3 regions of the Streptomyces sp. a15 genome follow, and region 3 is predicted to be linked to each of the others. Evidence: riboswitches for the same ligand, from Rfam matches in the RefSeq annotation. Region 3 holds a riboswitch; each other region holds the start of a gene.
The links. Region 3 has a riboswitch for cyclic di-AMP ahead of AC5P09_RS46510 (M23 family metallopeptidase). Riboswitches for the same ligand answer to the same signal wherever they lie in the genome.
Positions count from the first base shown of each region.

Region 1 (10,070 bases), on a different contig from region 3:
TACGCGGACACGGCAACAGTCAGGGCATGCCGGACGACGCGTACTCGGCCACCGAGCTGGCGGACGGCGTCGCGGTCGTCCGATGGCTCGCGGCCCAGCCCTGGTGCGACGGCAAGGTCGGCATGTTCGGCATCTCCTGGGGCGGCTTCGACTCCCTCCGGATCGCGGCCCTCGCACCCGAGCCGCTCAAGGCGGTCGTCACCGTCTGCTCCACCGACGACCGCTATGACAACGACGTGCACTACCTGGGAGGTTCCGTCCTCGCGGTGGACATGCACGCCTGGGCGGCCGCCCTGCTGGCCCTCGCCTCCCGCCCGCCGGATCCGCGGTACGTCGGCGAGGCCTGGCGGGACATGTGGCTCAAGCGCCTGGAGGAGGTCGCCCCCCTCATCCACACCTGGCTCGACCACCAGACCCGCGACCGCTACTGGCAGCACGGCAGCGTCCGCGAGGACTACGGCGCGATCGACGCCGCCGTCCTCGCGGTCGGCGGCTGGCACGACCCGTACCGCGACACCGTCCTCCGCCTCGTCGAGCACCTGCCCGCCGACCGCGTCCGCGGCCTGATCGGCCCCTGGTCCCACCAGTACCCCGACCGCGGTCTGCCGCCCGGCCCGGCGATCGGCTTCCTCCAGGAGACCCTGCGCTGGTGGGACCACTGGCTGAAAGGGGTCGAATCGGGCGCGATGCGCGAGCCGCTGCTCCGCGCCTACGTCAGCGACTCCCACCCCCCGGCCACGGTCTACGACACCCTGCCCGGCCGCTGGGTCGGCGAGCCCGCCTGGCCCTCCCCCAACGTCTCGATGGTCTCGCACGCCCTCGAGGGCGCCCCTCTCCTGGTCCGCTCCCCGCAGCACACGGGTGTCGACGCCGGCCGCTTCCTCCCCCTGGGGAACGACGCCGACCTGCCGCCCGACCAGCGGGAGGAGGACGCGAGGTCGGTGTGCTTCGAGTTCGAAGCCGACGAGGAGACCTGGGTGTTGGGGCGGCCGAGGGTGCGGCTCAGGCTGACCTCCGAGGTGCCGCGCGGCCAGGTGATCGCCCGGGTGTGCGACGTCGCCCCGGACGGCGCCTCGACGCTGGTCACCCGGGGTGTACTGAACCTGTCGGCGCGGCAGGGGCGGGACCGGGCGGTGCCGTGGGAGCCGGGCGTCACTCAGGACGTGGAGTTCGAGCTGAACGGCATCGGGCACGCCTTCCCGGCCGGTCACCTCGTCCGGCTGGCCGTCTCCTCCGCGTACTGGCCGTGGATCTGGCCGCAGCCCGACTCGGCGGCCGGCTTCACCCTGGACCCGGTGGGCAGCTTCCTCGAACTCCCGGTGCGCACAAGGGAGTCCGCCTCCGGCATCGCCTTCGAGGAACCGGAGCAGTCCGAGCCGCTCGGCGTCAACGTCCCCGTCACGCTCGACGAACCGCGCCCCGAGCGGCTGGTCGTCCGCGATGTGGCCAAGGGCGAGTGGCGGCTGGAGGTCGATCCGCTCCCCCACTCTCGACTTCGCTCGAGCGGGGGGACCCCCATCGGCGGCACCCGCGTGTATCCCGACGGTCTGGAGTTCACCGAGGACGCGCTGGAGACGTACACGATCAACGAGTCGGACCCCCTGTCGGCCCGGGCCCGCTCGGACTGGACGGTCGCGCTGCACCGGCCGGAGCTCGCCTGGCGGGCAACGGTCCGCACACGGTCGGAGATCAGCTGTGACGGAACGGACTTTTCCACCTCAAACGAGGTGATCTGCACGGACGGCGACGAGGTCGTCTTCCACCGGACGTGGGAGAAGCGGATTCCACGGACGGCCGGTTGACTACGAGTTGGGCCCATTGCCCGTTTTGGCCACCCTTGTACTTGCCCGTGAGTTGGGTCACTTGCGGCCACTTGGGGCCGCGCCTCCGCACGTCCGCGTTTCGCCTTGCCTTTCGCGCCAGTTGAGCCTTGGCAACCGCAAAGGATCAAGCACCCCAAATGCCTCAGATCAAGGTCACAGGGTCGAAGTGTGAATCAGCCACTTGTTTCGGCCATGTGCTCTCGCATACGTTCCGGGCCTGTCGGGCGGACGCCTAATCCTGCCGCCGCCCTACAGAACACTCATCGACCAACACCGCACGGCAGGAGCGGGGGACCCAGGTAAGCGCCGGACCGGACATCACGCCGGTACGGCTAGGGGTTAAGTCGCGCCGCCTCACGGCGGTACGGCCGGGCAGCTCCCGCCCGAACCCGACAGCTCACCTCGTAGGCGCCGGAGAGGAACAGCGCCATGCCCGCACGAGGCAAGCACCGTCGTACCCGCACCAACCCGCTCACCCGAGGCGTCGTCACCGCCGGAACAGGCGTCGCCGCCCTCGCCCTCCCGCTCCTGGGCGCGACCACCGCGAGCGCCGCACAGCCGGCCAAGGCCCCCGCCGCCGCGCCGGCCGCAGCACAGGTCAAGTCCGTCACGTACACCACGGCCAAGGGCGACTCGCTCTACGGCATCGCGGACAAGTACGACACTCCCGGCGGCTGGCGCCAGCTCTACAAGGACAACCGCAAGGTCATCGGCGACAACCCCCGGCTGATCCACCCGGATGTGAAGCTGACGGTCAAGACGGCGAAGAAGGCCGGCACGACGGCCGACAAGGCCTCGACGTCCGCCAAGAAGTCCGCCCAGTCCGTCGCCAAGGCCACCCAGGCCTCCGCCAAGACGTACGCGGACAACCTCGACGGCTGGATCCGCGAGGCGATGGACATCATGGCGCAGAAGGGCATCCCCGGCTCGTACGACGGCATCTACCGCAACATCATCCGCGAGTCCTCCGGCAACCCCCGGGCCATCAACAACTGGGACTCCAACGCCGCCGCGGGCACCCCCTCCAAGGGCCTGCTCCAGACCATCGACCCGACCTTCCAGGCGTACCACGTGGACGGCACGTCGTGGGACCCGTACGACCCGGTCGCGAACATCACCGCCGCCTGCAACTACGCGGCCGCGCGGTACGGCTCGATCGACAACGTCTTCGGGGCGTACTGAGCCTGACTACCGCTGCGGAAACAGTCTTTCGAGGACGACGGCGATGCCGTCGTCCTCGTTGGACAAGGTGATCTCGTCGGCCACGCACTTGAGTTCGGGGTGGGCGTTGGCCATGGCGACGCCGTGGCCGGCCCAGTCGAACATGGGGATGTCGTTGGGCATGTCCCCGAAGGCGATGGTCTCTTCGGGGCCGAGCCCGAGATGGTCGGCGGCCAGGGCGAGGCCCGTCGCCTTGGTGATGCCGCATGGCTGGAGTTCGACGGTCCCGGGTCCCGACATGGTGACCGTGGCGAGGGAACCCACCACGGAACGCGCCGTCGCCGCCAACTCGTCGTCGGACAGGTCGGGATGGCGCAGCAGCACCTTGCTGACGGGCTCGCTCCACAGGTCGTCGCGCCGCCCGACCCGGACGGCGGGCAGAGTCGGGTGCGGCATCAGATAGCCGGGCTCGATGAGGGTCAGCCCGTCGACGCCGTCCTGGTCGACGGCCGCGTACACCTGGCCGATCTCGGCCTCGATCTTGCCGAGCGCGGTCTCGGCCAGCTCCCGGTCCAGGGTGACCGACCACAGCAGACGGTCCGCGCCGGCGTCGTACACCTGCGCGCCCTGCCCGCACACCGCGAGCCCCTTGCTGCCCAGGTCGTCGAGGAGCGGCCGCACTCTGGGCGCCGGGCGGCCGGTCACCACCAGATGCCGGGCCCCGGCCGCCGCCACCCGCGCGAGCGCGGCGAGCGACCGGTCGGACAGCGTGTCGTCGCCTCGGAGCAGCGTTCCGTCCAGGTCGGTGGCGATGAGTGAATATGCGGTGGGTGCGGCCATGATCAGAGAATACGGATGGAACGCCGCATCGACTCGACGCGAACCGGACGGCTACAGCCTTCACATGCGTTGACGCATGCTCCGGTTAGGGCAGTTGGCGCGGTCACGCGGAGTCCCGTACCACCAGTTCCGTGGGGAGGATCACTCCCGCCGTGTCCTCCCCCGCGATCTGCGCGAGCAGCATGCGGACCATCTCGGCGCTGATGCGGTCGTAGGGCTGGCGCATGGTGGTGAGGGCCGGGGTGACGGCGGTGGCCGCGGCCGAGTCGTCGAAGCCGCCGACAGCGATGTCATCGGGGACCGAACGGCCGGACTGGTCCAGGGCGTTGACGACTCCGGCGGCCATGAGGTCGGAGGCGACGAACACCGCGTCGATGTCGGGGGCCTGCGCCAGCAGCCGACGGGCCGCCTGTTCGCCGCCGGTGCGGCGGTAGTCGCCCTCCACCACCAGCGCCGGGTCGTAGGGCAGTCCCGCCTCGGCGAGCACGTCGCGGTAGCCGGCCAGGCGGTCGGTGCCGCCCGGGGTGTCCAGCGGGCCGGTGATCATGCCGATGCGGCGGCGGCCGCCGGCGAGGAGGTGGCGGACCATCTCCTGGGCGCCGTCGCGGTCGGCGGCCGCCACGTAGCTGACCTTGGAGCCCAGCCCGAGCGGCTTGCCGCAGGCCACCAACGGGATGCCGGCGTCGCGCAGTTCGGCGGCGACCGGGTCTCCGCTGTGGCTGGAGACCAGCAGCACGCCGTCGACGTGGCCCGAGGTGATGTACCGGGTCAGCCGGCGCCGGTCGTCGTCGCTCGCCGCCAGCATGAGCAGCAGCGGGATGTCGTGCTGGGCGAGGCGCTCGGTGCAACCCCGCAGCAGCACGTTGAAGTTGGGGTCCTCGAAGAACTTCTCCTGCGGCTCGGTCAGCAGGAAGGCCACCGAGTCCGAGCGTCCGGTGCTCAGGCTGCGAGCATGCCGGTTGACCACGTACCCGGTCTTCCTGATGGCGGCCTCCACGGCCCGGCGGGCGGCCGGGGAGACGTAGTGGCCGCCGTTCAGGAAGCGGGAGACGGTGCCCCGTGACACGCCGGCCTCCCGCGCCACGTCGTGGATGGTGGGCGGTCGGCGGCGTCCGTTGGCGCTGGTGGTCATGTTCCTCGTTCGTGACGGTGGGGTCGGCGGGGGCGGCCGGGTCGGCGGATGCCTCAGGCCTTGACCGAGCCGCTCAGCAGGTCCAGGGACCAGAACCGCTGGATCACCAGGAAGAGCGCGATCAGCGGAATGATCGCCAGCAGACATCCGGTGATGACCAGGGTGTAGAGAGCGGGCTGCGAGGCGCCCTGCGCGAGCAGCGTGTAGAGCCCGAGGGTGAGCGGGAACTTGGTGTCGTCGGCCAGCATCACGTACGGCAGCAGGAAGTTGTTCCAGATGGCGACGAACTGGAAGAGGAACACCGTGATCAGGCCCGGCATCATCATCGGTACGGCGATCCGCGAGAAGATCCGCCACTCGCTCGCGCCGTCCATGCGGGCGGCCTCGAGGAGTTCGGCGGGCACCGCGGCGGCCGCGTAGATGCGGACCAGGTAGACGCCGTACGGGGAGAGGATGGACGGGAGCAGCATCGACCAGTACGAGTCGGCCATGCCCATCTTCGACAGCAGCAGGTACTGCGGGACGGTCAGCACGATGCTGGGCACCAGGACGCCGGCCAGGATCAGCTTGAAGATGAACTCCCGCCCCCGGAAGGCGAACCGGCCCAGCGCGTAGCCGCCGCCTGCGGAGACCGCGGCGGACAGCAGGGCTCCGAAGCCCGCGTAGAGGGCGGAGTTGCCCATCCACGTCCAGTAGATGCCGTCCCGGTAGGCGGTCAGCTCGCTCAGGTTGTCGAAGAAGCCGGTGCCGGGCGCGAAGGTGAAGGTGGAGAACAGCTCCGACCGGTCCTTGGTCGCCGCCATCACCACCCAGGCGATGGGGACCAGGCAGTACAGCGCGCCCAGGATCAGCACGAGGGTGGGGACCCAGGCCGTGCGCCGCGCGCGGCTTTTGACAGGGGGTTTGCCGGTGGTGTCGGCGGTGAGGGTGAGGGTGGTCATGCCCGGTCCTCCCGGGTGTAGCGGTCGGAGACGCGCAGCAGGGTGAAGGAGATGAGGTAGGTGGCCAGGGCCAGGACCACCGCGGTGGCGGACGCGCCGTAGATGTCGGACTTCAGGAACGCGCTGTCGTAGATGGCCATCAGCGGACTCCAGGTGGTGGAGAGGCCGTTGGTCAGCGGCTTGAGCGTCATCGGCTCGGTGAAGACCTGGAGGGTGGCGATCACCGAGAAGAAGAAGGTCAGCACCAGGGAGGGCATGACGATCGGGATCTTGATCCTGAGCGCGATCTTGAGGTCGGACGCGCCGTCGATGCGCGCGGCCTCGTAGATGTCCGGCGGGATCGCCCTGAGCGCGGTGTAGATGACGATCATGTTGAAGCCGGTGCCGCCCCACACCGCGATGTTCGCGAAGGACAGGTAGAGATTGCCGCCGTCGAACAGGTCCGGCTGCGGGAGGCCGAACTTGTCCAGCAGGTAGTAGAAGGGACTGACGGCCGGCAGGTAGAGGAAGCCCCACATGAGGGCGGCGATGATGCCGGGCACCGCGTACGGCAGGAAGATCATCAGCCGTGCGAAGGACGCGCTGCGCACCTTCGGGGTGTCCAGCATCAGCGCGAACAGCAGCGCGAGGCCGAGCATGGTCGGGATGACGATCAGGCCGTAGCCGAAGGCGCGCAGCACGCTGTGGCCGAACTCGGAGTCCTGGAGCACGTCGGCGTAGTTGCCGAAGCCGTTCCAGACCTGCTCGCGGGCGCCCTTGCCGAGTCCGATGCCCTTGACCCGGACCTTGTGGAGGCTGAGCCAGATCGCGTACCCGATGGGGACGACGGTGAAGGCGGCGAACAGGACCAGGGTCGGCGTCAGGAACCAGTACGGTGCGCTGCGGCCACGGCGGCGGGGGCGGCTGGGGCGGACGGACGTGGCGGTGCCGGTGCCGTCCGCCAAGGGCCCGACCGTGATGCGGTCGGAGCCCTTGAGCGGAGCGCTGGTCATGCCTCGGTCACCTCGAAGCCCTGCTTCTTCATGTCGTCGAAGGTCTTCGACTGCATGGTGCTGAGCGCAGAGGTGAACTGGGCCTCCTTCTTCGCCTTGGTGGCCTTGCCGAAGCCGTCGTTGAAGGCGGTGTAGGCGGTCTGCACGTTCGGGCCCCAGGCGGCGGTGGCCGTGGTGGCGGCGATCTCCGCGGCCGTGGTGTAGAAGTCCTTCTGGTTCGGGAAGAACGCGGGCGTGGTGAGGACGTCACCGGACTGGCCACTCGTGGCGGCCGGGTAGATGCCGACCTCCTTGACCAGGGCGGCCAGCGCCTCCGGGTCCGTGTTGATCCAGTGCGCGAACTTCGCCGCGGCCTCGGCGTTCTTGGAGTCGGTGGAGACACCGGTGGAGGAACCGCCCCAGCTGCCGGTGACGTTGTCGCCGGCCTTCCACTGCGGCAGCGGGGCCATCCGCCACTTGCCCTCGGTCTCGGGAGCCGAGGACACCAGCACACCGGGCGCCCACACGGCGGAGACCCAGGCGATGTGGGTGCCCTTGTTCAGGGCGTTGTTCCAGGCCGGGGTGTACATCGGCTGGTTGTCGATGACGCCCTCCTGGACCAGGCCGCCCCAGAACTCGGCGACCTTCTGGCTGGCCGCGTCGTCGATGCCGACCGTCCACTTGCCGCCGCCGTCGACCGTCCACCACTTGGCGCCGGCCTGCTGGGTGAGGCCCGCGAACAGACCCGGGTCGTTGGAGGAGAAGGTGGTCAGGTAGGCGTCCGGGAGGGCCTTCTTGGCGGCGCGCGCGGTCTCGGCGAACTCGGTCCAGGTCTTCGGCACGGACAGGCCGTGCTCCTTGAAGAGGTCCTCGCGGTAGTAGAACATCAGCGGCCCGGAGTCCTGCGGGACGCCGTAGACCGCGTCGGTGCCGAGGGTGACCATGTCCCACAGGCCCGAGGCGAAGTCGCCCTTGGCGTCACCGACGTACTTCGAGATGTCGGCGAGGACGTCGTTGGAGACCAGGGTCGGCAGCGACTGGTACTCGGCCTGGATCAGGTCGGGCGCGTTGCCGGCCTTCTTCGCCGTGATCACCTTGGTGAGGATCTCGGCGCCGCTGCCCTGCTTCGACACGGTGACCGTGATGTCCGGGTTCTTCTTGTTCCAGATCGCGGCGACCTTCTCCATGTTCGGCGCCCACGACCAGTAGGTCAGCTTGACCGGCCCGCTGCTCTCGCCGGAGTCTTCGTCGTCGGAACCGCCGCAGGCGGCGAGGGTGCTGGTGAGGCCGAGGGCGGCGGCCCCGGCGAGAATGCTGCGCCTGCTGATCTGGCGGCGGTTGATCGACATCTTCATCTCCCCTGACTTGGACGAGCCCACCTCGTCAACGTCCCGCGTACGCGGCAACCGCCGTGGGGGGAGGTTCTGCGGACGTGAGCGAGGGGCTGTGCGCGAGGGCCGCGCGGCTCTGTGATCGTGCACAGTAGAGAATTGTTTCCGCCCCTTGTCAATGGCGAGTGCCTGGGGTTACCTACTTGTTGCTCGCAGATGCCAGCCGTCATCGGTACTGTGCACGATCACAGAAACCTGGCGTCACCTCTGCCGGTCCCGTCCTCGATCCCGTCCTCGATCCCGTCCTCGATCCCGTCCTCGAACCTGTCCTCGAACCTGGGAGCCACCGCATGCCCTCCGCCGCCCCGCACGACCGCCTGCCACTCGCCTTCGGGGGCGACTACAACCCCGAGCAGTGGCCGCAGGAGGTGTGGGAGGAGGACGTACGGCTGATGCGCGAGGCCGGTGTCACCATGGTCTCGCTCGGCATCTTCGCGTGGTCGAGGATCGAGCCCCGGCCCGGCGAGTACGACTTCGAGTGGCTCGACCACATCATCGGCATGCTCGACGAGGCCGGGATATGTGTGGACCTGGCGACGCCGACCGTCGTACCGCCCGCCTGGTTCTATCGCGCCCATCCGGAGGCGCTGCCCGTGACCCGGGAGGGCGTGCGGCTGGCGTTCGGATCACGCGGGGCGATCTGCCACTCCAACCCGGACTACCGGGCGGCTGCCGCTTCGATCACCTCACGGATCGGCGAGCGCTACGGCCGTCATCCGGCCGTAGCGATGTGGCACGTCCACAACGAGTACGGCGCACCCGTGCTCAGCTGCTTCTGCGACACCTGCGCCGACGCCTTCCGGGCCTGGCTCCAGGACCGGTACGGCACGCTCGGCGCCCTCAACCAGGCCTGGGGCACCGCCTTCTGGGGCCAGCTCTACGGCGACTGGGAGGAGATCGGGGTGCCCCGGGCCACGCCGACGGTGGGCAACCCGGCCCAGCAACTGGACTTCCAGCGGTTCGCGGACGGCCAGGCCCGTGCCAACTTCGTCGCCGAGCGGGACATCCTGCACCGACTGTCCCCCGGCGTGCCCGTGACCACCAACTTCATGGTCGCGCCCAGCCAGTGCGCCTCCATCGACTACTGGGCCTGGGCTGGCGAGGTCGACCTCGTCACCAACGACCACTACCTGATCACCGACGGCCGACGCACCCACGTCAATCTCGCCCTCGCCGCCGACCTCACCCGCTCGGTCGCGGGCGGCGGCCCCTGGCTGCTGCTCGAACACTCCCCCTCGGGCGTCAACTGGCAAGCGCACAACCCCGCCAAGGAGCCGGGCCAGATGGCCCGCAACTCCCTCGGGCACGTCGCCCGGGGCTCCGAGGGCGCGCTGTTCTTCCAGTGGCGGCAGTCCCGCAGCGGCGCGGAGAAGTTCCACTCGTCGATGCTGCCGCACGGCGGGACGGGGACGCGTGTGTGGCGGGAGGTCACTGATCTGGGCCGCCGGATCGCGGACCTGGCGGATCTCCGTGGTACCCGCACCCGCGCCGACGTGGCCATGGTCTGGTCCTGGGACTCCTGGTGGGCACAGGGACTGGAGTGGCGGCCGAGCGAGGCCCTGGACGCCAGGGAGCGGCTGGACGCGTTCTACGAGGCCCTGTACGACCGGCATCTGACCGTGGACTTCTTCGCGCCGGCCGGGTTGGGCGAGGTCGATCCCTCGCGGTACCCGCTGCTCGTCGTCCCCCAGCTGTACTCGGCACCCGCCTCGGTCGCCGCCGACCTGGAGCGGTACGTCGCGCGCGGCGGCACCCTCCTGGTCTCCTACTTCTCCGGCATCGTCGACGAACACGACGCCGTGCACCCCGGG
Region 1 covers NZ_JBWLKM010000015.1:34,346-44,415, reverse strand. The annotation lists gene AC5P09_RS17890 (CocE/NonD family hydrolase) at 1-1,802, shown strand, start outside; cyclic di-AMP (ydaO/yuaA leader) riboswitch at 2,079-2,247, shown strand; gene AC5P09_RS17885 (transglycosylase SLT domain-containing protein) at 2,253-3,005, shown strand; gene AC5P09_RS17880 (HAD family hydrolase) at 3,012-3,824, opposite strand; gene AC5P09_RS17875 (LacI family DNA-binding transcriptional regulator) at 3,928-4,956, opposite strand; gene AC5P09_RS17870 (carbohydrate ABC transporter permease) at 5,010-5,897, opposite strand; gene AC5P09_RS17865 (carbohydrate ABC transporter permease) at 5,894-6,889, opposite strand; gene AC5P09_RS17860 (ABC transporter substrate-binding protein) at 6,886-8,223, opposite strand; gene AC5P09_RS17855 (beta-galactosidase) at 8,550-10,070, shown strand, end outside.
Region 1: linked by a shared signal. The riboswitch ahead of AC5P09_RS17885 (transglycosylase SLT domain-containing protein) and the one ahead of AC5P09_RS46510 (M23 family metallopeptidase) in region 3 are both predicted to bind cyclic di-AMP.

Region 2 (10,070 bases), on a different contig from region 3:
TGAACGGACTGAGCACGCTGAGCGGGCTGAGCGGGCTCCGTGGATGTCTCCTGGAGCCGCGTCACACACGTCCCCTTCCTCCACCACTCCGGCAGCATCTCCAGCGCCTCGTCGCCCAGCGGGTTGACCCCAGGGCCGGCCGCCAGGGAGTGGGCGACCAGGACGTGCAGGCACTTCACCCGGTCCGGCATGCCGCCCGCGCTGGGGAAGCCCTTCAGCTCCTCGATCTCGTCGCGGCGCCGGATGTAGTCCTCGTGCGCGGCGCGGTAGGCGGCGGCGAGTTCCGGGTCGGTCGCCAGTCGCTCGGTCATCTCCTTCATGACGCCGTTCGCCTCGAGGGTGCCGATCGCGGAGTTCGCCTTGGGGCACGTCAGGTAGTACAGCGTCGGGAAGGGCGTGCCGTCGGGGAGGCGGGGGGCCGTCTCGACCACGTCCGGCTCGCCGCACGGGCAGCGGTGCGCGATCGCGCGCAGACCGCGCGGCGGACGCCCGAGCTGCTGCTTGAAGGCCTCGACGTCCGCGTCGGTGGGCTCGGTGCGCGGAGTAGGGGGCGGGGGCGTTTGCATGCCTGTCTTTCTATCGGTCAGTTCGCTGGTCTCACGAGTCTCACTGAGCGGAAGCGTCGGACTTGTCGACGCCGTCCCAGACGTTCGCGTACCAGGGGCGGTCGGCCGCCCCGAGGTCGGTGCGCGACTGCCTGGCCGCGTCCGGGTCGATGACGATGTAACCAGTCTCCCCCGGCATCACATAGTGCAGCCGCTGCCGGATCTGCTGCTCCGCGTACGCGTCGTCCTGCCAGCGCGCCTTGAGGTCGCGCAGCTGCTCGACCCGCTGCCGGGCCTGCTCCTGCTGCTGCTCGAGATCGGCGATCTCGGCGCGCTGGGAGACGTACTGCCTTATGGGATAGGCCAGGGCCACGATCAGCGTGCACAGGACCAGGGCGAGGAGCGCGGCCCGTCCAGTGAGCCGGGAGCGGCGGGCCTGCCGCTTGGTCTGGGAGCGGTACACACGGGCCGCGGTCTGCTCGCCGAGCAGCTTGATCCTGGTCGCGGTGGAGAAACGGTCCCGGTCCTTCACGGCCATGTTTCCCCGCCTCCCGTCTCACACGTGCGTACGTCCCCGCACACGGTACGGGACCGGTACGGGGACGTACGTACGACTGGCTAAGGCTTAACCCTGCTTGGCTCAGCCTTGGCCGGCTGAGCCCTGCTTCGGCTCAGCCCTGCTCGGCTCAGCCCTTGAAGCGGGGGAACGCGCTGCGGCCGGCGTACACCGCGGCGTCGTCGAGGATCTCCTCGATGCGCAGCAGCTGGTTGTACTTGGCGACGCGGTCCGAGCGGGCCGGGGCGCCGGTCTTGATCTGGCCGCAGTTCACCGCGACGGCGAGGTCGGCGATGGTGACGTCCTCGGTCTCGCCGGAGCGGTGGGACATCATGCACTTGAAGCCGTTGCGCTGGGCCATCTCCACGGCGTCCAGGGTCTCGGTCAGCGAGCCGATCTGGTTGACCTTGACGAGCAGGGCGTTGGCGGAGCCCTCCTCGATGCCGCGGGCGAGGCGCTCCGGGTTGGTGACGAAGAGGTCGTCGCCGACGATCTGGACCTTGTCGCCCAGCTTCTCGGTGATGACCTTCCAGCCGGCCCAGTCGTCCTCGTACAGCGGGTCCTCGATGGAGACCAGCGGGTACGCGGAGACGAGCTCCTCGTAGTACTCGGTCATCTCGGCGGCCGAGCGGGACTTGCCCTCGAACTCGTACTTGCCGTCCTTGTAGAACTCGGACGCGGCGACGTCGAGCGCGAGCGCGATCTGCTCACCGGGGACGTAACCGGCCTGCTTGATGGCCTCGAGGATGAGGTCGAGCGCGGCGCGGTTGGACTCCAGGTTCGGGGCAAAGCCGCCCTCGTCGCCCAGGCCGGTGGACAGGCCCTTGGTCTTCAGCACCTTCTTGAGGGTGTGGTAGACCTCGGCGCCCCAGCGCAGCGCCTCGGAGAAGGACTCCGCGCCGATCGGGGCGATCATGAACTCCTGGATGTCCACGTTGGAGTCGGCGTGCGAGCCGCCGTTCAGGATGTTCATCATCGGAACGGGCAGCAGGTGCGCGTTCGGGCCGCCCAGGTAGCGGAAGAGCGGGAGGTCGCTGGCCTCGGAGGCGGCGTGGGCGACGGCGAGCGAGACGCCGAGGATGGCGTTGGCGCCGAGGGAGCCCTTGTTGTCGGTGGCGTCCAGGTCGAACATCGCCTGGTCGATCAGGCGCTGCTCGGTGGCGTCGTAGCCGACGAGCTCCGGGCCGATCTGCTCGATCACGGCGAGGACGGCCTTCTCGACGCCCTTGCCCAGGTAGCGGTTGGGGTCACCGTCGCGGAGCTCGATGGCCTCGAAGGCGCCCGTGGAGGCGCCGGAGGGGACGGCGGCACGACCCGTGCTGCCGTCGTCGAGGCCGACCTCGACCTCGACCGTGGGGTTGCCTCGGGAGTCCAGGATTTCCCGGGCTACGACGACGTCGATGGACGGCACGAGCATCTCCTTCTTCAATGTGACGCGGTTCGGCAGGACCGCGGTGGGTTCTGCGAGACGAGCCTAACCGGCTCCGGGCGATCGGCCAGCCGGTCGACCACCGGATGGACAGAACCGAGAGTAAATTGTTTCCGAACGGAACAAAGAGTGCCGTGCAACTCGCGGGGAAATCGCACGGGACCGGCACGAAAAAGCCCCGCCCCGGTGCGTACGGGGGAAGACGCACCGGAGCGGGGAGCCCGTGGGGACGGGGGGTGGCCCTCACGAGGCCTCCACTATGGAGTCCACGGATAAGAGGGCGCTGTGGTTCAGCTGAGAGCCGCGTAGTACTTCAGGTGCGGCTCTTACCTTCGGGCGCAGCCCTTACTTCAGGTGTAGCCCTTACTTCCGGTGCAGCCCTTACTTCAGGTGCAGCTGCTGGCCCGGGTAGATGAGGTCGGCGTCCGTGACGATGTCCTTGTTCAGCTCGAACAGCTTGTCCCAGCCGCCCTTGACGTCGTGCTCCTCGGCTATGGAGCTGAGGGTGTCGCCGGAGACGACCTTGTACTCGCCGTCGCCCTTCTTGACCTTCTTGCCGGTCGGGGTGGTGACGGTCTTCTTCGCGGCCGGGCGGTCCGCGGAACGGGAGGCCGGCTGCTCGGTCGAACGGCTGCTGTCCGAGGAGCTGCTGTCCGAGCTGCCGGAGCCGCTGGACGTGTTCGACGAGGTGTCGGCGCTGCCGTTGTAGGCGGAGTTCGACAGGTTCACACCGCAGTTCGGCCAAGCACCCTTGCCCTGACCCGCGAGGACCTTCTCGGCGACGGCTATCTGCTGCGCCTTGGAGGCCTGGTTGGCCTGCGCGGCGTACTGCGTGCCGCCGTACGCGGCCCAGGTGGAGGCCGAGAACTGCAGGCCGCCGTAGTAGCCGTTGCCGGTGTTGATGGACCAGTTGCCGCCGGACTCGCACTGGGCCACGGCGTCCCACTCGGAGGCGGTGGCGGCGGAGGCGCTGCCGGCGGCCATCAGCGGGGCGGCGACGGCGGCACCGGTGACACCGGCGATGGCGATGGCACGGGTGGCCTTGGACGGACGGCGGTGCTTGCCCTTGGCGGAAAACAGCATGGTGGATCCCCTCACCGACGCCTGCGAGGTGAGCTGTCGGGTTCGGGCCGGTTGAGTTGCCCGGCCGTGCCTCGCGCTGTTTCGTGCGCGGCACGGCTTCACCCCAAGCCGGTCCCAGCTCAACTGCTGGTCCCGGCGCCTACCTTGGGTCCCCCGCTCCTGCCTACGGCGCATTACGCGACGACTGTTCCCGGGCGCCACTGGCAGGATTCGGCGTTGCGGCGGCCGGGGCTCGTGTTGGCGAGCGGTCCTGACGGTAGACACGCGATCCGCGGAATTTCAAAGACGATCAGGGCTTCTGAGACTCATCCCACACTTCGCCAAATCGGACATTCGGTGGCGAAGTGTGACGCGAACTCCCGCTAGTTTTCGCCCGATTCGATACCTACGGTGAGGGTCTGACCGGGCACGATGACGCTCGCGTCGGCGCCGATCGCCTGCTCGTTCTCCGCGTAGAGCTCACGCCACCCGCCTTGGAGGCCAAGGGAGTCGGCAATGGAGGCGAGAGTGTCCCCGGGGCGGACGGTGTACGAGTCCGCGCGGGCGGCGTGACGGCCGGCAGAGGCGCCCGTGTCGGCGTCGGCGGTACCCGCGTCCGCGCCTGTGGCCGCGGCCGTCTCGTCGGCGCTGTCGCCGCGGTGCTTGCCCGCACCGAGGGAGCCGGTGTCGACGAGGGCCGAAGAGCCGCCCTCTTGCCAGAAGTTGTCCGAGTCATCCGGATTCGTCGCGCCGGTGGAGTCACTGTCGGAGTCGTCGCCGGAGCCCTGCGAGGCGCCGGGGGTTGCAGCAGAATCAGACGAGGTGTCGGACTTGGCCGAGTTGTCGGCTTCGCCGGAAGAATCCGACCGGGCGTCAGAATCGGACGGTGTGGGCGACACGGACGACGAAGGCGCGTCCGAAGCCGCATCGCCGGACGAGTCCGCCGACGACTCGGAGGAGTCCGACAAGCCGGATGATCCGGATGAGTCGGGCGAGCCCGACTCATCCTCCGCACCCGACGTCGCGTCGTCCGCCACGCCCGTGTCGACGTCGGGCGCCGCGGTGTCCTTGCTGAGGCCGTTGAGCAGGCCGCAGGTGGACCAGTAGCCGACGCCCTGGTCCGCGAGGATCTTCTCCGCGACGGCTATCTGCTGGGAGCGGCTGGCCTGGTCGGCGCGCGAGGCGTAGTCGAGGCCGCCGTACTGCTCCCAGTCGTCCTGGGCGATGTGGAGCCCGCCGTAGTACCCGTCACCGGCGTTCTCGCTCCAGGAGCCGCCCGTCTCGCAGTTCGCCACCTGGTCCCACGTGGTGCCGGTCGCCGCGCTCGCGCCGGTGGCACCGAGGAGCGGGATCGCGATGGCGGAGCCGGTCACTCCGGCCGCCACAAGGATGGCCGGAGCCTGGCGGGGGCGACGATGACGGCCGTTCCCGGAGAGCATGCGGAAACCTTTCGCGAGACAACGGTGACCAGCGTGGCGGGTGAGGCTCGGCGCCGCGCTGGCGTGAACGTATAGGCAGCCGATCACTTGTCACAAGTTAATGCCGCGCAGATCACGTGAAGATCACAGACTTGAAGGCGCGTCACCTTTACGCAGGTGAGCGAGTCAGCCACGCGGCGTGAACTCGACGGGCAACGTCCGCAGCCCGCGCATGATGAGACCGCCCCGCCACCGCACATCAGCTGAATCCACCGCGAGTTGCAGGTCCGGGAGGCGGGTGAGAAGCGTCGCGAGCGCGGTCTGGCCCTCCAGGCGGGCGAGGGGGGCGCCGAGGCAGTAGTGGATGCCGTGGCCGTATCCGAGGTGCTGGTTGTCGCGGCGGGACAGGTCGAGCGTGTCCGGATCGGCGAACCGCTCCGGGTCCCGGTCCGCGGCGGCCAGGACGACGAGGACGGGGTCGCCGGTCGCGATGTCCTGCCCGCCGATGCTGACCGGCTCGGTCGCGAACCGCCAGGTGGCGAGCTCGACGGGGCCGTCGTAGCGGAGGAGTTCCTCCACGCCGGTCGCGAGGAGCGCCGTGTCGCCGGCGGCGAGCGCCTTCTGGAGTCGGTCTCGCTGTTCGGGGTGGGTGAGGAGGGCGTAGGTGCCGTTGCCGATGAGATTGACGGTTGTCTCGAAGCCTGCGAACAGGAGGATGAAGGCCATGGCCGCGGCCTCGTTCTCGGTGAGGTGCTCACCGTGGTCGGAGGCCCGGATGAGACCGGAGATGAGGTCCTCGCCGGGGGTGCTCTCGGCCGTCAGGGCCTCGCGTTTGCGGTGGATGAGCTCGGCGAGATAGCCCCGCATCTTCTTCACCGACCGCGCCACTCCGCCGCGCGGGCCGCCGCCATGACGGATCATCATCCCCGCCCAGTCCCGGAAGTCGTCCTGGTCCTCACGGGGGACCCCGAGCAGGTCGCAGATCGCGTAGATGGGGAGCGGGAAGGCGAAGTCGTGGATGAGGTCGGCGCTGCCCTTGTCGGCGAACTGGTCGATGAGGTGGTCGGTCAACTCCTGCACGCGGGGCGCGAATTCGGCGACGCGTCTCGGGGTGAACGCCTTGGAGACGAGCCGGCGCAGCCTTGTGTGGTCGGGCGGATCGATGTTGAGCAGATGCGTCATCAACTCGGCCTTGCGCTCGCCGGGGATGCCGGTCTTGCCCTTGGCGTGCGCGGGCTCGTCGTGGTGCGCGGGGTTCTTGGAGAGCCGCTGGTCGGCGAGAGCCTGTTTGGCGTCCGTGTAGCGGGTGACCAGCCATGCCTCCACGCCGCTGGGGAGTTCGGTCTTGTGGACGGGGGCGTTTTCCCGGAGCCAGGCGTAGGCGGGGTAGGGGTCCGTCGCGAACTCCCAGGTGAAGAGTTCGGGGGCAGGGCTCGTGGGGGTGGGCTGGTCGGTCACTCCTTGACGGTAGCTGGCTTCTTGGCGGGGACGTTCCTGGCGGCGGGGTGACCCCGAAATGCCCATGCCGACAGCTGTGCGGTACGCCTCTCTCTACTGCCTCTCTACTCCTCTCGCTCCCCCTCCCCTTGCGTCTCCGGCTGCGTCTCCGGCTGCGTCTCCGTCTCCGTCTGTCTGATCGCGTCCCGGTACGTCCGCGCCGCCGCTCGTAGGGCCGCCTCCGGATCCACGCCCTCCGCCTCGGCCCGTACCGCCAGTGCGAGCAGGTCGTAGCCGACGCCCTCGGCCGTGGGCAACGGCACGTCCAGGCCGGCCGTCCGCACTCTCGACGCCAGCTTCGCCGCCAGGGCGAGGCCCGGCTGGCCGAGGGGGACGCCGTCCGTCACCGACTCGCGCTGCTTCTCTATCGCCTTCGTGCGCAGCCAGTGCTCCTTGACCTCTTCGGGGGTTGTGGCGGTCTCGTCCCCGAAGACGTGCGGGTGGCGGTGGATGAGCTTGGTGACGATGCCGCCGGCGACGTCGTCGATGGAGAAGGGGGCCTCGGAGTCCTCCTCGGCGATGCGGGCGTGGAAGACCACCTGGAGCAGGACGTCACCCAGCTCCTCGCGGAGTTCGTCGCGGTCGCCCTCCTCGATGGCCTCGACTAGTTCGTACGCCTCCTCGATGCCGTACTTCGCCAGGCCCTTGTGGGTCTGCTGGGACGACCACGGGCACTCGGCGCGGATGCGGTCCATGACCTGGACGAGGTCGAGGAGGCGGGCGCCCGGCAGGTCGTAGGAGGCCGGGAGCAGCTCCAGGTCGGGCATGTGGACGCGGCCGGAGCCCGCGAGGCGTGCCAGGCCGTCCGTGAGGGCCGGCTCGCCCTCGCCGGTGGCGACCACGACGACCGTCCGTCCGCCGGCGCACGCGTCGACCAGTTCCTCGGCGGTCGGGGACGCCTCGTCGACCGTTATGCCCGCCTCGCGGAGATACGGCAGCTGCGGGTGCGCGCCGTCCGCGCAGAGCACCCGGTCGGCGGCGTGCAGTGCCTGCCAGGCGGGCCAGGACAGCAGGCCGGGGGCGACGCGGTGGCTGGTGGTGAGGAGGACGATGCGGCCGGTGGCGGGCTCGGGAGCGGTGGCGGCTTCGGGGCTGGTTGCGTTCACCATTCGAAGCTAACGCACGCCGCCGACGAAGCGATCAAGTTGTCCACAGGGCGGGGGGCTCGGTGTGATCGTATGAACAACCCCGCGGTGCGGTCAGGCCGTCTGCTGCGTCTCCGTCGCCGTGACCTCCCGCACCCACGGCGTCTTCGTGTCGACGCGGCTGCTCTTGTCCACGTCCCAGGTGCCGTAGCGCGGGTTGAGGTCGACGTTCAGTTTCTTGGAGGCCTCGGCCAGGACGTTCCAGAAGGCGGGGTCGCCGGTGTTGGTGCCGAGGCTGGTGGCGAGCTTCTGGGCCTCCAGCTGGAGGCGGAGGTTCTCGTCGAGGCGCTCGGGGGCGATGCCGTACTGCTGCAGCCAGGCGGCCTCCAGGGCCTTGGAGCCGCCGGTCTGCTCCTCGAGGCCGCTGCGCATCTGCTGGATCTCCTTGCGGCTGACACTCACGCCCGCGTCCTGGGCGGCGCGCTGCAGCACCCGCTCCAGGACCATGTTGTGCAGGGTGTCGCGGGAGAGCGTGCCGGTCTTGGCGATCGCCTGCTCGTACTGCGCGTCGTCCGGTACCGCCGCCCGCTGTGCCGCGCGCACCTCGTTCACCCGGGTTTCCAGCTGGGAGACGGTGATCCGCTGGCCGCCGACGACGGCCGCCGCGCCGGGATGCGCGTCGTTTCCGCAGGCGGTGATGAGGGGGGCCGCGGCAATCGCGGCGGAGAGGAGGAGCGCGGTGCGACGACGGCGGTGCAAGGAAGCCTCCCGAGGAGATTGTGCGGCGGTGCACAAAGTCTTGCGGTGATCGATGGTAGGCAGTGCGCAAGCTCTGGCCAACCCATTCGACCAACGATTCAGCAGTACTTCTGGCACCGCCGCGCCTCACCGGCCACGGCGGCTGCGGTACGTCTTGGCGCGCAAGGCCTTCGCCTCCCTGCGGGCGTGCACCTAACCCCGCGACTAACCCCGCGACTAACCCCGCGACTAACCCCGCACCTGCCCCAGCCACTGGAGTGTCCGGCGGATCTCCGCCGCGAAGGGGTGGCCGGGGCCGTGCAGGCGCTCCGCGTCGTGCAGCAGCCGTACCAGCGTGTCGTGGGCGGCGGCGCGGTCGCCCAGGGCGAGGAGGAGGTGGCCGATGCGGCGGCGGACGTCGTGGGCGAGTTCCGGGTCGCCGGCCACGTACTGGTTCTCGTAGTACGGCAGCAGCGCGCGGTACTCGGCGAGCGCCGCCGCCGGTTCGCCGAGCTGCTCCAGGCACTGGGCGGCCTCGTAGCGGTAGCGGAGCGACTGGGGGTCGGCCTGGCCGGCCTCGGCGGCGCGTTCGTCGGCGAGGCGGCGCAGTTCGGGCAGCGCGCGCCGGTACTGGCCGTCGTCCATGAGGGTGGCCGCGTACTGCTTGCGCAGGGTGCGCACGACCGGGGAACGCTCGCCGTGCTGTTCGGCCGCGGCCGGCAGGATCGCGCCGAGGATGTCGACGGCCTGGGTGATGCGGCCCTCTCCGAGGAGACGCTTGACCTCGTCGACGGCCCGGGCGACGTCCGGCTTCTCGGCGGCGGGCGGCACGGCCGCGGCGGGGGCTGGCTGGGGCGCGGGCGTGCGGGCGCGGTCCGGCCAGGGGGCGTGCGGGCGCAGGAAGGGGCGGGTGGGGTCGAGGGGCGCCCCGGTGGGCATCCCGCGCGCGGGCAGGAGCAGCGCCAGTTCCTCGTACACGTCCTGCGCGGAGGCCGGGCGGTGCTGCGGGTCCTTGGCGAGCAGGCGCAGGACGAGCGCTTCGAGGGGCTCCGGGACTTCGGCGCGGATCCGGCGCACGGGCAGCGGAGGCTCGTACAGGTGGCGGTGCAGCACACCGAGGGCCGTCGAGCCCGCGAACGGGACGTCTCCGCTGAGGAGCTCGTGCAGGAGTACGCCGAGCGCGTACAGGTCGGTGTACGGGCCGACCGCGCCGCCCATCGCCTGCTCGGGGGCCATGTAGGCGGGCGAGCCGATGGGGGTGCCGGTGTGGGTGAGGCGGGTGGTGTCGGCGTCCATCACGGACGCGACGCCGAGGTCGAGGACGGTGACCGTGCCGTCCTGCTTCACCATCACGTTGCGCGGCTTGAGGTCGCGGTGGACGATCGGCACGGCGTGCACGGCGCTCAGCACGGCGCACAGTTGCGCGGCGACCGCGACCGCCCACTGCCACGGGTACGGGTCGTGCTCCGCGAGGTGGTCGGAGAGGTCGGCGCCGTCGACGTACTGCATGACGAGGAACAGCTCCTCGCCCTCGCTACCCGCGTCGTGGACCGTGACCAGGCCGGGGTGGTCGACCTGCGCGGTCACCCGGCACTCACGCACGAAGCGGCGGCGCAGCTCGTCCGCCTCCTGGCCGGCCACCTTGTCTGGGCGCAGCAGCTTCACCGCCACGCGCCGGTCGAGCCGCTGGTCGTAGGCCGTCCAGACCTGGCCCATGCCGCCCTGCCCGATGAGCGTGGA
Region 2 covers NZ_JBWLKM010000010.1:75,596-85,665, reverse strand. The annotation lists gene AC5P09_RS13500 (DUF501 domain-containing protein) at 1-566, opposite strand, end outside; gene AC5P09_RS13495 (FtsB family cell division protein) at 607-1,083, opposite strand; gene eno (phosphopyruvate hydratase) at 1,232-2,518, opposite strand; gene AC5P09_RS13485 (transglycosylase family protein) at 2,912-3,613, opposite strand; cyclic di-AMP (ydaO/yuaA leader) riboswitch at 3,617-3,794, opposite strand; gene AC5P09_RS13480 (LysM peptidoglycan-binding domain-containing protein) at 3,976-5,031, opposite strand; gene AC5P09_RS13475 (cytochrome P450 family protein) at 5,197-6,468, opposite strand; gene AC5P09_RS13470 (nucleoside triphosphate pyrophosphohydrolase) at 6,573-7,616, opposite strand; gene AC5P09_RS13465 (SurA N-terminal domain-containing protein) at 7,707-8,351, opposite strand; gene AC5P09_RS13460 (protein kinase domain-containing protein) at 8,580-10,070, opposite strand, start outside.
Region 2: linked by a shared signal. The riboswitch ahead of AC5P09_RS13485 (transglycosylase family protein) and the one ahead of AC5P09_RS46510 (M23 family metallopeptidase) in region 3 are both predicted to bind cyclic di-AMP.

Region 3 (10,070 bases):
GTAGGCGGTGCCGCCGGCCCAGGGGGTGTGGAACACGGGCCGTGCGCCCGCCAGGTCGCCGCAGACGGTGATCCGGCGGCCCACCTGGACGACGGCCGTGTAGCTGCCCGGCCAGGCCGTCAGATGCCGAAGTGCCCCTCCGCGCGCGGCGAACAGCCCGACTCGCAGCTGCTCGTCGGTCGCGCCGCAGATGCCGAGGACCGCGATCCGGGTCTGCTCGTCGGCCTTCACCACGCGCACCTCGTCCGGGCGCCAGTCGCCGACCGCCCACAGCGGATCGGGGTCGCCCCACAGGAGGTGGGAGCCCACCGGATGCAGGGTCTCGCCGTCGTGTCCGACCGCACCCGCGGAGCCTGCCTCGACTGCTCTCGCGGCGGTGCTGCTCCATCCCACCAACCACCGCATGGACGCCTCCACAGGCTGTGGACAACCAGTGCACCGTACGAACTCGGCACCATGCTGCCATGAAGAACGCGCACCGGAGAGGCGGTGGGGCCGCTTGTGCTCCCCGGAATGCGCCCCGGCGGAGACTCGCGCATCGCGTCGAACACCCGGGCGAGGCAAGGAGATCGCGGGGCGACGGCACAGTGATCGCGGACGTACGGCAGAATGACTGCGACGCGAATGCGCCCCCGATTCGCTCCCCCAAAACACCCTGCGCGCCCTCAAGTTCCATGGTGAGAGGGCTGCGGACCCGTGCAGGGGAGGGTCGATTTTCGGCCAATTCGGCGTCAACGGAACGGCGTTGCCCACGCTCCGTACATGCTCCGCCCACCGCCCGGCGAGCGCGCAGCCCGGGAGACGGAGTTCGCCCCCCGGGCCGTTCCGCCGCCCGCGGGGATGTAGGCGGCGGTGTCCCCCAGCCCACTGGATCCAGTACAGCGGGCCGACCCACGCACGGCCCATGGAACCGCTCCCGCGATGGCCAAAGAAGAGCGCACACCCAGGCGCACGGCCACACAGCGGGAGCACGACGCAACTACGCGTATCGGACCCGCACTTCAGTACGGACCACAATCCCGCCATCCGGAACAATGCCTCTTAACGCTTGGGATGCGGCGAACTACGCTGGGTTTACGAATGCCGCATGGTTATGCCAGCGCGGCAGCCGTCTGTGTCGAGGGGTGGCGCAATGTCCAGGGAGCAACGCGGGCCGAACGAAAAACTCGGCGCCGTTCTCGCCCTCGCGGGAATCAGCAACGCAGGACTCGCCCGACGCGTCAACGACCTTGGCGCTCAACGCGGGTTGACTCTTCGCTACGACAAGACCTCGGTGGCGCGCTGGGTATCGAAGGGCATGGTGCCGCAGGGTGCCGCGCCGCACCTCATCGCCGCCGCCATAGGGCAGAAGCTCGGCCGCCCGGTGCCGCTCCACGAGATCGGCCTGGCGGACGCGGATCCCGCACCCGAGGTGGGCCTCGCCTTCCCCCGGGACGTCGGACAGGCGGTGCGCTCGGCCACGGAGCTGTACCGACTCGACCTCGCAGGACGCCGGGCCGGCTCCGGCGGCATCTGGCAGTCGCTGGCCGGATCGTTCGCAGTAAGCGCATACGCAACGCCCGCCTCGCGGTGGCTGATAACCCCGGCCGACAGTTCGGTGGCGCGCGAGGTGAACCCCGCCGAGGGCTCCGGCGCACCGCTCAAAGTCGGCCACAGCGATGTGCAGAAGCTGCGGGAGGCCGCGGAGGACGCCAGGCGCTGGGACTCCAAGTACGGAGGCGGCGACTGGCGTTCGTCGATGGTGCCCGAGTGCCTGCGCGTGGAGGCGGCCCCGCTGCTGCTCGGCTCCTACTCCGACGAGGTCGGCAGAGCCCTCTTCGGGGCGAGCGCCGAGCTCACCCGACTCGCCGGCTGGATGGCCTTCGACACCGGCCAGCAGGAGGCCGCGCAGCGGTACTACATCCAGGCGCTGCGGCTGGCCCGTGCGGCAGCCGACGTCCCCCTCGGGGGCTACGTCCTGGCCTCCATGTCCCTCCAGGCCACCTACCGCGGCTTCGGCGACGAGGGCGTCGACCTCGCCCAGGCCGCCCTGGAGCGCAACCGGGGCCTGGCCACCGCCCGCACCATGAGCTTCTTCCGGCTCGTCGAGGCACGCGCCCACGCGCGCGCGGGTGACGCCCAGGCGGCCGGCGCGGCCCTGAAGGCGGCGGAGGGCTGGCTGGAGCGGTCTCGCGAGGGCGACAATGACCCGTCCTGGCTCGGCTTCTACTCGTACGACCGGTTCGCCGCGGACGCCGCCGAGTGCTACCGCGATCTGAAGGCACCGCGCCAGGTCCGCCGCTTCACCGAGCAGGCCCTGTCGAAGCCGACGGAGGAATTCGTACGCTCGCACGGGCTGCGCCTCGTCGTCTCGGCGGTCGCCGAGCTCGAGTCCGGCAATCTCGACGCGGCATGCGAGCAGGGCGTACGGGCGGTGGAGGTCGCCGGGCGCATTTCCTCGGCGCGTACCACCGAGTACGTGAAGGACCTCCTGCACCGGCTGGAGCCGTACGGCGACGAACCGCGCGTGGTCGAGCTGCGGGAGCGGGCACGGCCGCTGCTGATGGCGCCCGCCTGAGCCAGGGACACTCCGTCCGCCTCCCGGGTTTGAGCGCATTGTCAGTGGCGCAGTGCACTATCGAAGCCGGGAGGTGGTGCAGGTGGCGCGGCAGGTGCGGGAGCTCGCGTACGACTGTGACGTGCTGGTGGTCGGCGGCGGGATCGTCGGCCTGTCCACGGCGTATGCGATCACGCGTGCCGCGCCGGGCACGCGGGTGACGGTGCTGGAGAAGGAGGCCGGGCCCGCCCGGCACCAGACCGGGCGCAACAGCGGGGTGATCCACAGCGGGATCTACTACCGGCCCGGCTCGCTCAAGGCGCGGTATGCCGTCCGGGGTGGCGCCGAGATGATCAAGTTCTGTGCGGAGTACGACATTCCGCACGCCGTCACCGGAAAGCTGATCGTCGCGACCGACCGGGCCGAGCTGCCGCGGCTGCACGCGCTCGTGCAGCGCGGCCGGGAGAACGGGATCTCGGTACGGGAGCTGGGCGCCGCCCAGATCGGGGAGTACGAACCGGAGGTGCGCGGGCTCGCCGCGATACACGTCGGGACGACGGGGGTGTGCGACTTCGCCGAGGTCGCACGGCGGCTGGGCGAGGCGTCCGGGGCGGAGATCCGGTACGGGGCGCGGGTCGTACGGGTGGATCGGCGGCCGGAGCTCGGGGTGGCCGTTCGGACGGCGGGCGGGGACGTCGTGCGGGGGCGGGTGCTGGTGAACTGCGCCGGGCTGTACTGCGACGAGGTCGCGCGGATGACGGGGGACAAGCCGGGGATGCGGATCGTGCCGTTCCGGGGCGAGTACTACTCGCTGGCGCGGCCTGCGCTGGTGCGGGGACTGGTGTATCCGGTGCCGGATCCGGCGTTTCCGTTCCTCGGGGTGCATCTCACGCGCGGGATCGACGGGGGTGTGCACATCGGCCCCAACGCGGTGCCGGCGCTGGCCCGGGAGGGGTACGGGTGGGGGGTGGTCCGGCCTCGGGAGGTGGCTGGGACGCTGGGGTGGCCGGGGGCCTGGCGGATGGCTCGGCGGCACTGGCGGTACGGGGCGGGGGAGCTGCGGCGGTCGGTGTCCAAGGGGGCGTTCGTGGAGGCGGTGCGTCGGTTGTTGCCGGCGGTCGAGGAAGGGGATCTGGTGCCTGCGGCAGCGGGGGTGCGGGCGCAGGCGGTGCTTCGGGACGGCTCTCTGGTCGACGACTTCCTCATTCAGGAGGGGGCGCGGGCCGTGCACGTACTGAACGCACCTTCGCCTGCGGCGACGGCTTCGCTACCGGTGGGGCGGGAGGTGGCTCGGCGGGCGTTGGCGGCGCTGCCGTCTGTGTGACGGTGCGGGGCGCTGCGGCCGCGCTCGCCGCAGGGCTGTTCTCGCCCCCGCCGCCCCTTCCCGTCCCGTCCCCAGGGGCTGCGCCCCTTCGACCCCGCTGGGGCTGCGCCCCAGACTCCCTTCGGCTCGAAGGCCTCGTCCTCAAACGCCGGACGGGCTGAAAGGGGCCGGGCGGGACTGGGTAGTAGCGGCCCAACCAGGGGGTCGTAAAATTGGGCTCACTGTGTCTGAGTCGCTCAATGTCCCCGAAACCCGCCAGGTCCCGCACCCGCCCGGGGCCTCCGGTCGGCATGTTCGGGCCAAGGGGGAACCGCGGTTTCCCGATGGTCCGAGTGCTGATCCCGCGGGGTCGCACTTCGAGCGGCGGATTCGGAGTTTTCAGCCTCGGCGGAGTCGGGTGACGGCCGGGCAGGCGGATGCGTTGCAGCGGTTGTGGCCCAAGTGGGGGCTCGACATCGACGGGCAGCGGGTTGTCGATCTCGGTGAGCTGTTCGGGAACGGCAATCCCGTCGTGCTCGAGATCGGGTTCGGGATGGGCGAGGCCACGGCCCGCATGGCCGGTGCCGACCCGGGCACCAACATCCTCGCCGTGGACGTGCACACCCCGGGGCAGGGAAATCTGCTCAATCTCGCCGATCAGAACGGCCTGTCCAACGTCCGCGTCGGCAACGGCGACGCCATCATCCTGATGCGGGAGATGCTCGCCCCGGACTCCCTGGCCGGTCTGCGCCTGTACTTCCCCGACCCCTGGCCCAAGAAGCGGCACCACAAGCGGCGGCTGATCCAGCCGGAGTTCCTCGACCTCGCCGCGACCCGGCTCGGACCGGGGGCGATCGTGCACTGTGCGACGGACTGGGAGCCGTACGCGGAGCAGATGCTCGAGGTGCTCACGGCGCACCCCGGCTTCGAGAACACACAGCCCGGGGGCGGTTTTGCGCCGCGTCCCGAGTTCCGGCCGCTGACTCGTTTCGAGGGCCAGGGACTGGAGAAGGGACATGTCGTGAACGACCTGCTCTTCCGCCGCGTAGAGCACGGCGTAGAGCACCTCGTAGAACAACGCACCGAGCAACCTTCAGAGCAACGTGTAGCGCACAAGGACCAGCCCCCCACCGGCGCCTGAACCCCCCTCTCCCCCTGCGGACGGCGCCTCTGCCTCGTTAGGGTCAATGCCGTGGCCACCGTTCCCCCCTACCCGACGCACCCCGGTGATCCGACCGGCGGCGCACTGCGGCACGCGCACTGGTGGCACAAGAAGTGGGTGCGTTACGGCGGGCTGAGCACCCTGCTCGCACTCTCCGGGCTCGTCATCCTCGCCCTGGTACGCGAACAGACCGGCACGGAGGGGTTCCTGGTCGGGCTCGGACTCGCCGTCCTGCCCGTGCCGCTCCTCATGACGGCCTTCCGCTGGCTCGACCGGGTCGAGCCCGGCCCCTGGCGGAACATGCTGTTCTCCTTCGCCTGGGGGGCCTGCGCGGCGGCGCTGATAGCGATCATCGCCAACAGTTTCGCGACGAGATGGATAGCGACGGCCACGGCGGACCCCTCCAGCGCGGACACCCTCGGCGCGACCGTCATAGCGCCGGTCGTGGAGGAGTCGGCCAAGGCCGCGGCCGTTTTACTCGTCTTCCTCTTCCGGCGCCGTGACTTCACCGGGATCGTCGACGGGGTGGTGATAGCCGGGGTCACCGCCACCGGCTTCGCCTTCACCGAGAACATCCTCTACCTCGGCACCGCCTTCGGCACCGACCAGCTCACCGGCGACACCGGGATCGCCTCCGTCACCGCGGCGACCTTCTTCGTGCGGATCATCATGTCGCCGTTCGCGCACCCGCTCTTCACCGTCCTCACCGGCATCGGCTTCGGCATCTCCGCGCTCTCGGCGGAACGCCACCACCTGCGGCGCGTCCTGCTGCCGCTCTCCGGGCTGCTGCTCGCGATGGGCATGCACGCGATCTGGAACGGCTCCTCGACGTTCGGCGAGTACGGGTTCTTCGCGGTGTACGCGGCCTTCATGGTGCCCGCCTTCGGGCTGCTTACCTGGCTCGTCATCTGGACCCGGCAGCGTGAGCTGAAGACCGTGCGGGAAGAGCTGCCCGCGTACGCGGTGGCGGGCTGGCTGTCGCCGACCGAGCCGTACGCGCTCGGCTCGATGCGGGCACGGCGGCTGGCCCGCGATTACGCCCGCCGGCACTTCGGTCGGCCCGCGGCGCGGGCGGTGGCGCAGTACGAGGCGTACGCGACCTCGCTGGCCTTCCTGCGGCATCGGGGGCGCCGCGGGCGGGCCGAGGCCGACTTCGTCGTACGGGAACGGGAGCTGCTGGCCGAGCTGTGGTGGCGCCGGGACGTGGCGCGCCCCGCGCTGGACCACGCGGCCCGGGCAACGGCACCGCCCGTGGCGGTGACCGCGCCGCCGTGGCCGGTGTACGGGGTGTACGGGTATCCGGCGGGGCCTGCCGCGTATCCGGCGGTGCCGTATCCCTCCTACAGCTCCTACAACCCGTATCGGACGTAATCAGGAAGCGCACCGCCGGACACCGAGAAGTGCGCGCCGGAGATCAGGCCGACGCCTCCGTCAACCGCGCGACCTCCGCCTCCGTCAGGGTCAGCTCCGCCACCCCCACCAGCGCCGGCAGCTGTTCTACCGTGCGGGCGGACGCGATCGGCGCCGCCACCGTCGGCCGGGCCGCGAGCCACGCCAGGGCGACCGTGGCGACCGGCGCGTCGTGGGACCGGGCGATCTCGTCCAGGGCGGTGAGGACCTTCCGGCCGCGCTCGGTGTCGAGGTGCTTGGCGGCGCCGCCTGCCCGCGGGCTGTCGACGGTCGTGCCGGGGCGGTACTTGCCGGTGAGGAAGCCGGAGGCGAGCGCGTAGTACGGGACGGCCGCGAGGCCGGAGCGCTCGGCCAGGTCCTGGAGGTCGCCCTCGTACGTGTCGCGGGAGACCAGGTTGTAGTGGGGCTGGAGGGCGACGTACCGCGCCAGGCCCTCCCGGTCGGAGAAGGCGAGGGACGCCTCGAGCCGCTCCGGGGAGATGTTGGACGCGCCGATGTACCGCACCTTGCCCGCCTTCACCAGCTCGTCGAGCGCGCCGATGATCTCCTCCACCGGCACGTCCGGCTTGTCGAAGTGGGTGTAGTAGAGGTCGATGTAGTCGGTGCCGAGGCGCCGCAGGGAGGCGTCGGCGGCGGCCTTGATGTTGGCGGCGGTCAGGCCCTGGTACTCGGGGTGCTGGCTCACCTTGGTCGCGATCACCACGTCCGCGCGGTTGCCGCGCGCCTTGGCCCACTTGCCGATGACGGTCTCGGACTCGCCGCCCCGGTGGCCCTCGACCCACGCCGAGTAGGAGTCGGCGGTGTCGATGAAGTTGCCGCCCGCGGCGGCGTACGCGTCGAGGACGGCGAAGGAGGCCGCCTCGTCGGCGGTCCAGCCGAAGACGTTGCCGCCGAGGGACAGCGGGAAGACCTCGAGGTCCGAGGAGCCGAGCTTGCGAAGCGACAGCGAAGAAGAGGGAGACGGAGAGGAAGACGGAGAGGAAGAAGTCATACTTCACCTCAACGGCCGCACCGGATCCCGCGATTCCATGGTCACCCGCAAAAACCCCGTAAACAAAAGCCCCGTAACCACTGACCGCCCCCGCACACTGACCGGCAGCCCTGACGTCGGGGGGATGCCGTCAGGACCGCCGGGACTCGGGTAACACGACGGTCAGGGGTTGAGGCCCTTGCTCCGCAGCCACGCCATCGGGTCGATCCCGGAGCCGGAACCGCCGGTGTGGACCTCGAGGTGCAGATGCGCCCCGGTCACGTTCCCCGTCGCACCCACGCGCCCGATCACGTCACCCGTGTTGACCTTCTGGCCGACGCTGACGCTGATCGAGGACTGGTGGGCGTACCAGATCTCCGTGCCGTCATCGAGGGTGAGCACGGTCTTGTAGCCGTACGACCCGTCCCAGCCGGCCTGCGTGATCGTCCCGGTGTGGACGGCCTTGATGAGCGTGCCCGTGGGCGCGGCGAAGTCGAGGCCCGTGTGGTAGCCGGAGGACCACAGCGAGCCGGCCTGACCGAAGGTGGAGGTGACCGTGTACGAGGAGGTCGGCAGCGCGAACTGCTTGGCCAGCTCGGCGAGGCGCTCGGCCTCGGCCTTCTTCGCGGCCTCCTCCTCCGCCTTCTTCTTCGCGGCGGCGGCCTTGGCCTTGGCCTCCTTCTCCGCCTTGGCGGCCGCGTCGGCGGCCGCCTTTTCGGCCTCGGCCACGGCGTCAGCCGCGGCCTTGCTCTCGACCTGGTCCTGCTGCTGCTCGGCCTGGGCCATGATCCGGGCGCGCAGCACCTCGCCGGCGTCGGCCGTGCTCTTCTCGGTGTCGGCGGCGGCCACGCTGACACTGCTGAGCGCGGTGCCGGAGTCCTCGGCGGCGTCCGAGTCGTCGGAGATGAGGGAGCCCACGTTGGGCAGGTCGGGCATGGAAATCGACACCGGCGGCTTGCCGGTCTGCGCGCTGGCCATGCCGCCCGCGCCGACAGCGGCTATGACGCCGACGCCGAGGACGGTGGAGCTGCGGGCGAGTCCGCCGCGCGCGAGTCCGCCGCGCTGCTTGGCGACGCGATGCCGGCCACGTACGGGTGGGAGGGACTCCTCGGTGGGATTCCACTCCGTCCAGGGGCCCTCGTCGGTGCTGTAGGTGCCGTAGCCGAAGGTCTCGGTCTCGCGCTGGCTCGGCACGGACGGGGCTTCTGGGGCAGGCCGGTTGGACGCCACGTGGGCGTGCTCCTTTCCTTCCTTCTCGCCTACCGGGTTAGCTGACGGGTTCGGAGCAGGAAGGTCTCCTACGCGCGTATACCGGCCGTGAGTTCACGGTGGTATCCGCGCGATTCACCCCAATTGGTGGTTCCCCGGTTCCCTTGCGGGATTCGGCGCGTGCGCACGGAGCCGACTCTTGTGACGGCTGGGACGACCGCGCTGCGTTATCGAACGTTAATAGACGCGGGGCCTGGATTCCAAGCTGTTCCTCTTGATCATTAACCTTTCCGCGCAGGACTTACGGCCCACGACCGGCAAAAACGGGCGAGTTGACCCAGCCTCAGCAACCCCACAGGCACTGACGGTGCGTCAGTTGTTATGCGGAGGGCGCTCATCCGATCACCCCTCGTAACAACGGCCGCGCCTCGGACAGCCCGTCGGTGTACAGCAGCAGCGTGGCCCCGGCCGGGAAACCGGTCTCGTCGGCGCGGTCGGACCAGCTGCCGAGGTCGCCCATGCCGAGCGGCAGCGCGGCCTCCCGCGCGAGCAGGCAGCGCACGGTGCCGTCGGCGTGCAGCAGGAGCGGCGGCGGATGCCCCCGGTTGACGATCCGCACCACACCGTCCCCGTACGGAAGCTCGGCCGGCACAGCCGTCGTGAACCCCTCGAAGGCCTCGATCCCGTCCCGCCGCGTGCCCTCGCGTGCCAGCGCCCGCTCCAGCCTCCCCCAAGCTCTCGGCTTCGCTCGAGCCCGGGGGCACATCGCCGACGACGAGCCGGACGCCGTACGAACTGTCCTGGACCGCATACAGATCACCGCCGATGAAGGCGTCCGCCTGGGCCGCCTCGTACCGGGCCGCGATGTCGAAACCGCCGATGCGTCCGGCGGGCTCGGGCAGCACCGCGCGCTGGGTGGCCTCGGCGATCCCGCGCGCGGAGGCGAGGCGCCCCTCGCCCCGGCGTACGACACGGTTGATGACGGCGGCCAGCACGGCGACCTTGGCCACGGTGACCACCTCGGTGACCGTGTCGGCGTCCGCGGCGAACCCGTACCGGGCATGGACCGCGTACGCGGCGATCAGGGCCACACCCCCGGTCACGACGGTGCCGCTCAGCGAGTAGACCGGCGCGGCGACGAGCGGGGCGGCGGTGAAGAAGGGGATCGCGGTGAAGGCGTGCGGGGTGAGGAGGTCGTAGAAGACTCCCCCGACGATCAGCAGGACGGGGAGTACCTGGAGAACGACCCGCAGGCTGGAGATGCGGCGCCCTCCTCCGCGTCACCAGGCCGCACCACTCGTCTCCCCCACGTACGTCCGGTCCCGTCACCACTGCACCCAGGTTTCCCGGAGCGGGGGCGGGGGCGACCGGTGAGGGCCGACCGGATGACCGGCGTGCACATCCGACGTACACATACACCGAGGGCCGGAACCCATTCTGGATTCCGGCCCTCGGCCTTCAGTAGCGGGGACAGGATTTG
Region 3 covers NZ_JBWLKM010000108.1:14,634-24,703, forward strand. The annotation lists gene AC5P09_RS46480 (asparagine synthase-related protein) at 1-405, opposite strand, end outside; gene AC5P09_RS46485 (NsdA family TPR-like regulatory protein) at 1,133-2,557, shown strand; gene lhgO (L-2-hydroxyglutarate oxidase) at 2,610-3,860, shown strand; gene trmB (tRNA (guanosine(46)-N7)-methyltransferase TrmB) at 4,084-4,980, shown strand; gene AC5P09_RS46500 (PrsW family intramembrane metalloprotease) at 5,032-6,372, shown strand; gene AC5P09_RS46505 (aldo/keto reductase) at 6,416-7,402, opposite strand; gene AC5P09_RS46510 (M23 family metallopeptidase) at 7,565-8,611, opposite strand; cyclic di-AMP (ydaO/yuaA leader) riboswitch at 8,623-8,779, opposite strand; partial or broken gene AC5P09_RS46515 (PP2C family protein-serine/threonine phosphatase) at 9,012-9,852, opposite strand.